Zobellia alginiliquefaciens: one gene and its partner. The protein of the gene in region 2 interacts with the protein of the main gene of each other region in a pairwise test. Links are inferred from orthologs where the notes say so. Each region holds a gene or a part of one and is shown on either strand. Other genes may lie near its edges.

The links. Proteins that work in one complex are often made in the same cells at the same time.
Region 1: the proteins of P0077_RS10970 (region 2) and P0077_RS05240 interact in binary tests that used the Escherichia coli proteins (3 or more experiments, as listed by UniProt). The link is inferred for Zobellia alginiliquefaciens from one-to-one orthologs.

What each region holds. Positions count from the first base shown.
Region 1 is NZ_CP119758.1:1,238,757-1,242,999, forward strand. What follows is about bases 405-3,799. They hold P0077_RS05240 (2-oxoglutarate dehydrogenase E1 component), read right to left. Parts: upstream 3,419-3,799; coding sequence 605-3,418; downstream 405-604. Other genes in these bases: odhB (2-oxoglutarate dehydrogenase complex dihydrolipoyllysine-residue succinyltransferase), read right to left, coding at 405-557; P0077_RS05245 (alpha-ketoglutarate decarboxylase), read left to right, coding at 3,516-3,799. Also shown: more of odhB, read right to left, coding at 1-404; more of P0077_RS05245, read left to right, coding at 3,800-4,052; P0077_RS05250 (hypothetical protein), read right to left, coding at 4,049-4,243. UniProt on the Escherichia coli protein: E1 component of the 2-oxoglutarate dehydrogenase (OGDH) complex which catalyzes the decarboxylation of 2-oxoglutarate, the first step in the conversion of 2-oxoglutarate to succinyl-CoA and CO(2).
Region 2 is NZ_CP119758.1:2,604,646-2,608,416, reverse strand. The notes cover bases 677-3,599. They hold P0077_RS10970 (ABC-F family ATP-binding cassette domain-containing protein), read right to left. Parts: upstream 3,132-3,599; coding sequence 1,221-3,131; downstream 677-1,220. Other genes in these bases: P0077_RS10965 (DUF983 domain-containing protein), read left to right, coding at 3,268-3,599; P0077_RS10975 (leucine-rich repeat domain-containing protein), read right to left, coding at 677-1,038. Also shown: more of P0077_RS10975, read right to left, coding at 166-676; more of P0077_RS10965, read left to right, coding at 3,600-3,684; P0077_RS10960 (NAD(P)/FAD-dependent oxidoreductase), read right to left, coding at 3,662-3,771. UniProt on the Escherichia coli protein: Genetic data indicate it may be involved in ribosome assembly or function.

The sequences.
Region 1 (4,243 bases), 1.4 Mb from region 2 along the record:
AAACGTTCCGCCACTTTTCTACGCAACATTGAAAGTTTGGAGCGTGTTTCACCTCTACTTCCACCTGTAGGAGTACCCATTGAAGGAACCGCATTTACAGCGTCTTCTTTAGTGATACGGCCATCTTTGCCACTTCCTTTTACGGCCGCAGCATCAATACCCTTTTCACTTAATATTTTCTTTGCTGCAGGAGAAGCTACACCAGAAGCGTAAGTTTCTTTTGCTGGAGCAGGTTGAGGCGCCTTAGCCTCTTCTTTTTTAGGCTCACTTTTCTTCTCTTCCGCTGAATCTTTCTCAGCAGAATCACCTTCAGGTTTAGCACCGTCCGTATCTATTAAACAAACTACCTCACCAACGGCAACAGCATCCCCTACTTCAGCTTTTAAGGTAATAATTCCGCTTTCTTCAGCAGGAAGTTCCAAAGTAGCTTTATCCGAATCAACCTCGGCAATGGCCTGGTCTTTTTCAACGTAATCGCCATCTTCTACCAACCATTCCGCAATTTCTACTTCGGTGATAGATTCGCCCGGAGATGGGACTTTCATTTCTAATATCATGCTATACTTATTTGCTGTGTTATCTTTACTATTTGAACAACCAACCCCTAATCTTCACTAGGTTTAGGTAATGGTTTTGACATATTATTCTTAGTCTTATCGAATACATAATCGATTACTTGCTGATGCCTCATTTTTGAACGAACGGCACTACCGGCAGCAGGAGAAGCATAAAATCTTCTTGAAGCCACCCTAAACTTGTCCGAATCACTAAAATGCATCATCATATGACTCCAAGCACCCATGTTTCTAGGCTCTTCTTGAGCCCAGACCAAATCATCGGCCTTTTTATACTTGGCAATAACGGCCTTCATCTTTTCCGCTGGCAACGGAAACAATTGCTCCACACGAACCAAAGCTACATCTTCTCTATTCTGCTCTTCTTTAACCGCTAGTAAATCATAATAAAACTTGCCGGTACAGAACACTACCGACTTTACTTTACTAACAGTAGTAGACTCATCATCTATAACCTCTTGAAAACTTCCCGAAGCCAATTCATCTACGGTAGACACTGCTTTAGGATGCCTTAACAAACTTTTAGGCGTAAAAATAATCATTGGCTTTCTGAAGTTCACCTTCATCTGCCTTCTTAGGATATGATACATTTGCGCAGGTGTGGTAACATCTGCAATATACATATTGTCTCTTGCGCAAAGTTGCAAGTATCTTTCCATGCGTGCGGAAGAATGTTCTGCTCCCTGACCTTCATAACCATGTGGAAGCAACATTACCAAACCGTTCTGAAGTTTCCATTTATCCTCTGCAGCCGAAATATATTGATCGATCATGATTTGAGCACCGTTGCTAAAATCTCCGAACTGAGCTTCCCAAATTGTTAAGGTATTTGGGCTTGCCATGGCATAACCATAATCAAAACCAACTACCCCATATTCCGAAAGCAACGAATTATAAATTTGAAATTTAGCCTGCTCATCACTTATATGATTAAGTAGTATTACCTCTTCTTCACTCTCTTCCACCTTCATTACGGCATGTCTATGCGAAAACGTACCACGTTCCACATCTTGACCCGACATACGCACGGCATACCCCTCTTGCAACAAAGTACCATAGGCCAATAATTCACCCATAGCCCAGTCTAACCTATCAGATTCGAAGAACATTTTCTTACGATCTCTTATCAGTTTATCAACCTTTCGCAAGAATTTTTTATCCTTTGGAAGCTCGGTTATAACTTTCGCTATTTTAGTAAGCTCATCTTTATCAAAAGAAGTATCTACATTCTCCATCATTTCCCACTCACGAACATTGACAAAGCCCTTCCATTCATCCGCCATAAACGGAGTGATTTCGGTTTTATCCTCTTTACGGGAATCTACAAGCTCCTCCTCTAAGGAAGCCTTATACTCTTCTTCCAACTTTTTAACAAAGTCAGATTCTATGATACCTTCCGCCAATAATTTCTCCGCATAAATATCCCGCGGATTTTGGTGCTTAGCTATAGCCTTGTACAATTTTGGTTGTGTAAAACGAGGTTCATCACCTTCGTTATGACCATATTTTCTATATCCTAATAAATCAATAAATACATCCCTATTAAAACGCATACGATACTCCAAAGCAAATAGAGATGCATGCACTACAGCTTCAACATCATCCGCATTTACATGTAGAACCGGACTTAAAGTTACCTTACCTACATCTGTACAGTACGTAGATGAACGCGCATCTAAATAATTGGTAGTAAACCCAATTTGGTTATTCACTACTATATGTATAGTACCATTAGTTTTGTATCCATCAAGATTTGCCATTTGTACTACCTCGTACACTAATCCTTGACCAGCTATTGCCGCATCACCATGCACAACAATAGGAAGTACTTTTGAAAACTCGTCTGGAAAATGAGCATCTTGCTTTGCACGGGCAATGCCCTCTACGACTGCACCAACTGTCTCTAAGTGAGAAGGATTTGGAGCGATGTTCATTTTTATTTTTTTACCATTGTCCGTTTTACGATCAGACGTCCAACCTAAATGGTATTTTACATCACCATCAAAAATCTCTTGCTCGTAATCTTTACCATCAAATTCACTGAAAATATCTTTAGCGGCTTTGCCAAATATATTGGTAAGCACGTTAAGTCTACCTCTATGCGCCATACCCATTACAAACTGCTCCACACCAAGTTCTGCAGCACGTTCAACAACGGCATCTAAAGCAGGAATCAATGATTCGCCCCCTTCTAATGAAAATCGTTTTTGTCCAACATATTTGGTATGCAAAAAGCCTTCAAAAGAAACCGCTTGATTCAGTTTTCTAAGAATACGTTTTTTATGTTCGTTGTCGAATTTTGGGTGATTGTCATTAACATTCAACCAATTTTGAATCCACTCAATACGCTCTGGCTTACGAATATACATATACTCAACACCAATGGCATCACAGTAAATGCGACGTAAGTGATCAATAATTTCTTTTAAAGTACTCGCACCAATACCAATAACATCACCCGCACTGAACACGGTTTCCATATCACTTTGTGATAGGCCAAAATTTTCGATATCAAGCGTTGGCTCATATTGTCTACGCTCTCTAACAGGGTTGGTTTCCGTAAATAAATGTCCTCTACTACGGTAACCATCGATCAAACGAATGACCTGAAACTCTTTCTGAAGAGATTCCGGCATTTCCGCAACAGCATTATTCTGAGTTCCGTTGGCTGAGACCAAAGTCTCTAAATCCAGCTCGTCCAAAGCGGATTCCGTTCCGAAATCAAATCCTTGAAAAAATGCTCGCCAACTAGGCTCAACACTATCGGGGTTAGTAATATACTTGTCGTATAGTTCCGCAAAAAAAGAGGTATGAGCGGTATTTAGAAAGGAATATTTGTCCATAGAAGATTCTCTGTCATGCAAATAAATGGGTACAAAAATACAACATTTCCCATTTCCGGGGCGTATCTTAGTATGCAATATTGAAAAAATAAAGATAATGATTAAAAAACTTTCTTTGATCTCAAAAAAACTTTTTTTCGGGTTATTTCTTATACTTATCAGCATAAGTTGTTACGCACAAAACACTTCTAAATCTTCAGATTTCTGGAATAATGTACGATTTGGTGGCGGATTAGGTTTTGGACTGACAAATGGAGGTTTCAATGCATCCGTAGCTCCCAGTGCCATCTATCAATTTAACGAACAATTTGCAAGTGGTGTCAGCCTTACATTCAACTATGCCAAATATGATAATAATAAGCGCTACGCCTATGGCGGAAGCATTCTTTCGCTTTACAATCCTATTCCTTTCTTACAGATTTCTGCGGAACTGGAACAACTACGCATCAACCAAACATTCTCTTTTAACGATTTTTCTACGCTGGAGGAAAACTACTGGTCTCCCGCCCTATTTCTAGGTTTGGGATATACAGACCGGAATTTTACGGTCGGTCTTCGCTATGATGTGCTTTACGATGACGAGAAAAGTATTTATGCAAATGCCTGGATGCCTTTTGTACGGGTATATTTTTAGGAATATTTTTCTTTTAACCAGACTTTTTGCAACTCTCTTTTCAAAACCAAAAAAGTAACCTGATCAGCTACTTCTACCACATCCGTTACCTTAATTTCCTTGAACGCTCTTTCCGGCACATCTACAATATAGAGCAAATTCAAGTATTCCGCAAAGCGCTCCATTATAAGGCGGTAGATTTTCTCCCTCAA
Region 2 (3,771 bases):
TGGGGCTATTTGGCCAGCTGGTTGGACTACAAATCTATTTAATAGTTTAAGCGAGGTAAGTTAAATGTATCTTAAAACTACTTTTTTTAAAATTTCCATAAAAAAAAGGGATGCATATCCGCATCCCTTTAACCAAACTAACTATAAATTATGGAAATCTATTTTCTACTCTTCGTCTTCAAATTTGGTATCAGCCATTCTTGTTCTGCCGTACTCTACATTTTTAAAGTCGATTTTATCATCTTCCTTATCATAATCAAATACCAGAAATTGCTTTTCATCCATTGATTGTAAGTTTTTGAATGAATCAAACTTGTTATTCTGAATCTGTAACACCTCTAAGCTTGCCAATTGACCAAACTCTTCCGGCACCGCACCTCCCAATTGATTGTTGGCAAGTACAAGCTCCTTTAGTTTTGTAAGTCCGCCTATTTCCGAAGGTATACTTCCTTCGAGCGTATTCTCAAAAAGACCCAAGCTTTCTAGCTGCGCTAAACCACCAACAGTTTTTGGAATGTTTCCTTTTAAGCTGTTACTGGATAAGTTCAATACTTTAAGGTTTTTAATGTCCCCTATACTTTCAGGAATGCTTCCGGTAATAAAGTTGTTAAAAGCGGTAAGCTCCATTAAGCTTCTCATTCTCCCCAATTCCAAAGGAAGTTCTCCTTTTATACGATTCATTTCAATCTTTAAAACCCTTAACCGAGTTAGTGAAGTTATTTCTTTAGGCAGCTCTCCAGTGATACCGTTAAAAGCCAGGTTCAAAGATTCTAACTTTTCAAGATCACCAATACTAGCCGGTATAACCCCTTGTAGATTATTATTAAAAAGATTGATTTCTACAACATGATTGTTCCTCACCTTAACGCCGTCCCAAGTTGAGATATCTGCATCAAGATTCCATTTTCTTTGCCATTCATCGCCATTGGTGGCCTTATAAAGCTCAACAAGAGATTCTCTTTCTTTAGTTGGAACTTCGGCCCAAACCGCATGCACGGTTATGCAAAAAAGCACTAAATAACTCAATAGACTTTTCATATACTAACTTATTTTTTTTGGTTGACAGTAAGGTTGGGTGCAATTCTCACAGAATTACCTTACAAAAATAAGCCTAAACGAGGATGAAAAACAAAAATTATCGATTAACCGCTCTATAATGTTGTGAAAACTCGATTATCTGTTGTGAGCAAAATTCAAGCCCCCTATTTTAAGAGCCAAACCTAATAGTTTTCTAGCTCCAAGGTGATTTCCTCCCACTTGCCCATCATATCTTCCAGCTGCTTTTTCTTCTTTTCATACCCGTCAAAAAAGTTGGGAGAAGCAATGGTTTTGTCATAGTCCATTACTAACTGATGGTCTATTTCTACAATCTCTTTTTCCAGCTTTGCAATATCCGACTCTACAGAGCTGAGTCTGTTTTTTAAAGATTTTAATTTCTTTTGCTCTTTAAAATCATTTGCACCGGATTTTGGTGCCACACTTTTCTTCTGATCTTCCTGTTTTTTTTCAATTGCCCTAAAATCTTCAACTTTGCGTTGATCCAAGTAATAATCTATATCACCAAGGTACTCTTTAATTTTCTTGTCCTTAAACTCATACACCTTATTGGTCAACCCTTGAAGAAAGTCCCTATCGTGAGACACAAGAACAAGCGTACCATCAAAATTCTGTAGTGCCTGCTTCAACACATTCTTAGACTGAATATCCAAGTGGTTGGTGGGCTCATCCATTACCAATACGTTAAAGGGCTGCAAAAGCATTTTAGCCAAAGCCAAACGGTTTCGCTCTCCACCGGAAAGTACTTTTACATACTTTTCCACCTCATCACCTTTAAACAAAAATGAGCCTAAAATATCTCTTACCTTACTTCTGTTCTTCTCATTGGCAGCATCTATCATGGTATCCAAAATGGTTTTGCTACCATCAAGATATTCGGCTTGGTTCTGGGCAAAATATCCTATTTGTACATTGTGCCCTAGTTTCAAATTACCTTCGTAATCCAAATCGCCAACCATTATTTTTGCCAATGTAGATTTTCCCTGGCCGTTCTGCCCCACAAAGGCTGTTTTGCTATCACGTTCCAAAAGGAGATTGATTCCCTTTAAAACATCCTTTTCTCCGTAACTCTTAGAAAGTTCATCAATTTCTGCAACGACCTTACCGGGTGTTATGGAGACCGGAAAACGCAAATTCATTACCGCATTGTCATCTTGATCAACCTCTATCCGTTCCATCTTATCCAGTTTTTTGATAAGGGATTGCGCCATAGATGCTTTGGAACTTTTAGCACGGAACTTCTCTATTAATCGTTCCGCTTGCTGAATTTCTTTTTCTTGGTTCTTTAGCGCGTTCATCTGCTGCTCTTTAATTTCTCCTCTTAACAAGAGAAACTCAGAATAAGGTTTACCATAATCATAGATACGTCCTAAAGAAATCTCTATGGTACGGTTGGTAACGTTATCCAAGAACATTTTATCGTGAGAAACAATTACTACCGCGCCGGCATAACCTTTTAAAAATTGCTCCAACCAAATGATAGACTCAATATCCAAGTGGTTGGTGGGCTCATCCAGTAGCAGTACATCATTACTTTGCAGCAAAAGTTTAGCCAATTCAATTCGCATGCGCCATCCACCGGAAAAAGTATCGGTTTTTTTATCGAAATCTTCGCGCTTAAAACCAAGTCCTAATAATATTTTTTCAGTTTCACCTTGGTAATTATATCCGCCCAAAATTTCATAGCGATGGGTTATATCGCTCAAATCCACCATAAGCTGATGATAGATATCGCTTTCATAATCCGTACGCTCTGCCAATTGATGGTTGATCTCATCCAGCTTAAGCTCTAATGCTTTTATTTCTTCAAAGGCTTGATACGACTCTTCTAAAACCGTTCGTCCCAGAACAAAATCTATATCCTGGCGGAGAAAGCCAATCTTAATATTCTTCTCCATTGCGATGGTACCCGAATCAATAGGCATATCTTTGGACAACATTTTTAAAAGCGTAGATTTACCCGCTCCGTTTTTACCGATTAGGCCTACCCGATCACCGCCATTTAAACGAAAGGAGATTTCCTCAAAAAGATATTCTCCGCCAAAAGAAACGGAAAGGTTATGGATATTCAACATACTTTTAAAAATTCTAGATTCAAATAGGCATCATGCCTAAATGGTGTGTCACTTAGTATTAAAAAATACGGTTTTTTGTGATGATCGTTACATTGAAAGAAACCTTAAAACTGTACTTTTATCTAAAGTTTTGCAAATGTTAAAAAAAGGAAACAAACTATACAGTATTTTAACAGGAAGTTGTCCCAAATGCCATGAAGAGAGCATGTACGAGGATACGAATCCGTATCATTTGGGCAAAATTTTTGATATGCACGAGCGTTGTTCTACCTGCGGAACAAAATATAAAATTGAACCTTCTTTTTTTTACGGGGCCATGTACGTGAGTTATGCGGTAGGAATTGCGTTTGCAGTGGCAGCATTTGTAATCAGCTTTTTATTCATTGGAACAACTTTAACCACTGCTTTTATTGCTATTGTAGCAACAATGATAGTTTTTATGCCGATAATCATTAGGCTATCTAGAAACATTTGGATTAATTTTTTTATTGGCTATGACCCAAATGCAGCTACCGAGCACCATAAAAAAGTTAGCGATAATATTTCTGCGTAAACCGGGCCACATCTATTTCTTGGTCCAATGATTCACCATTTTCAATTAAAGCATATAATTTTTTAGAAACTGACGGGCCTATAAGCA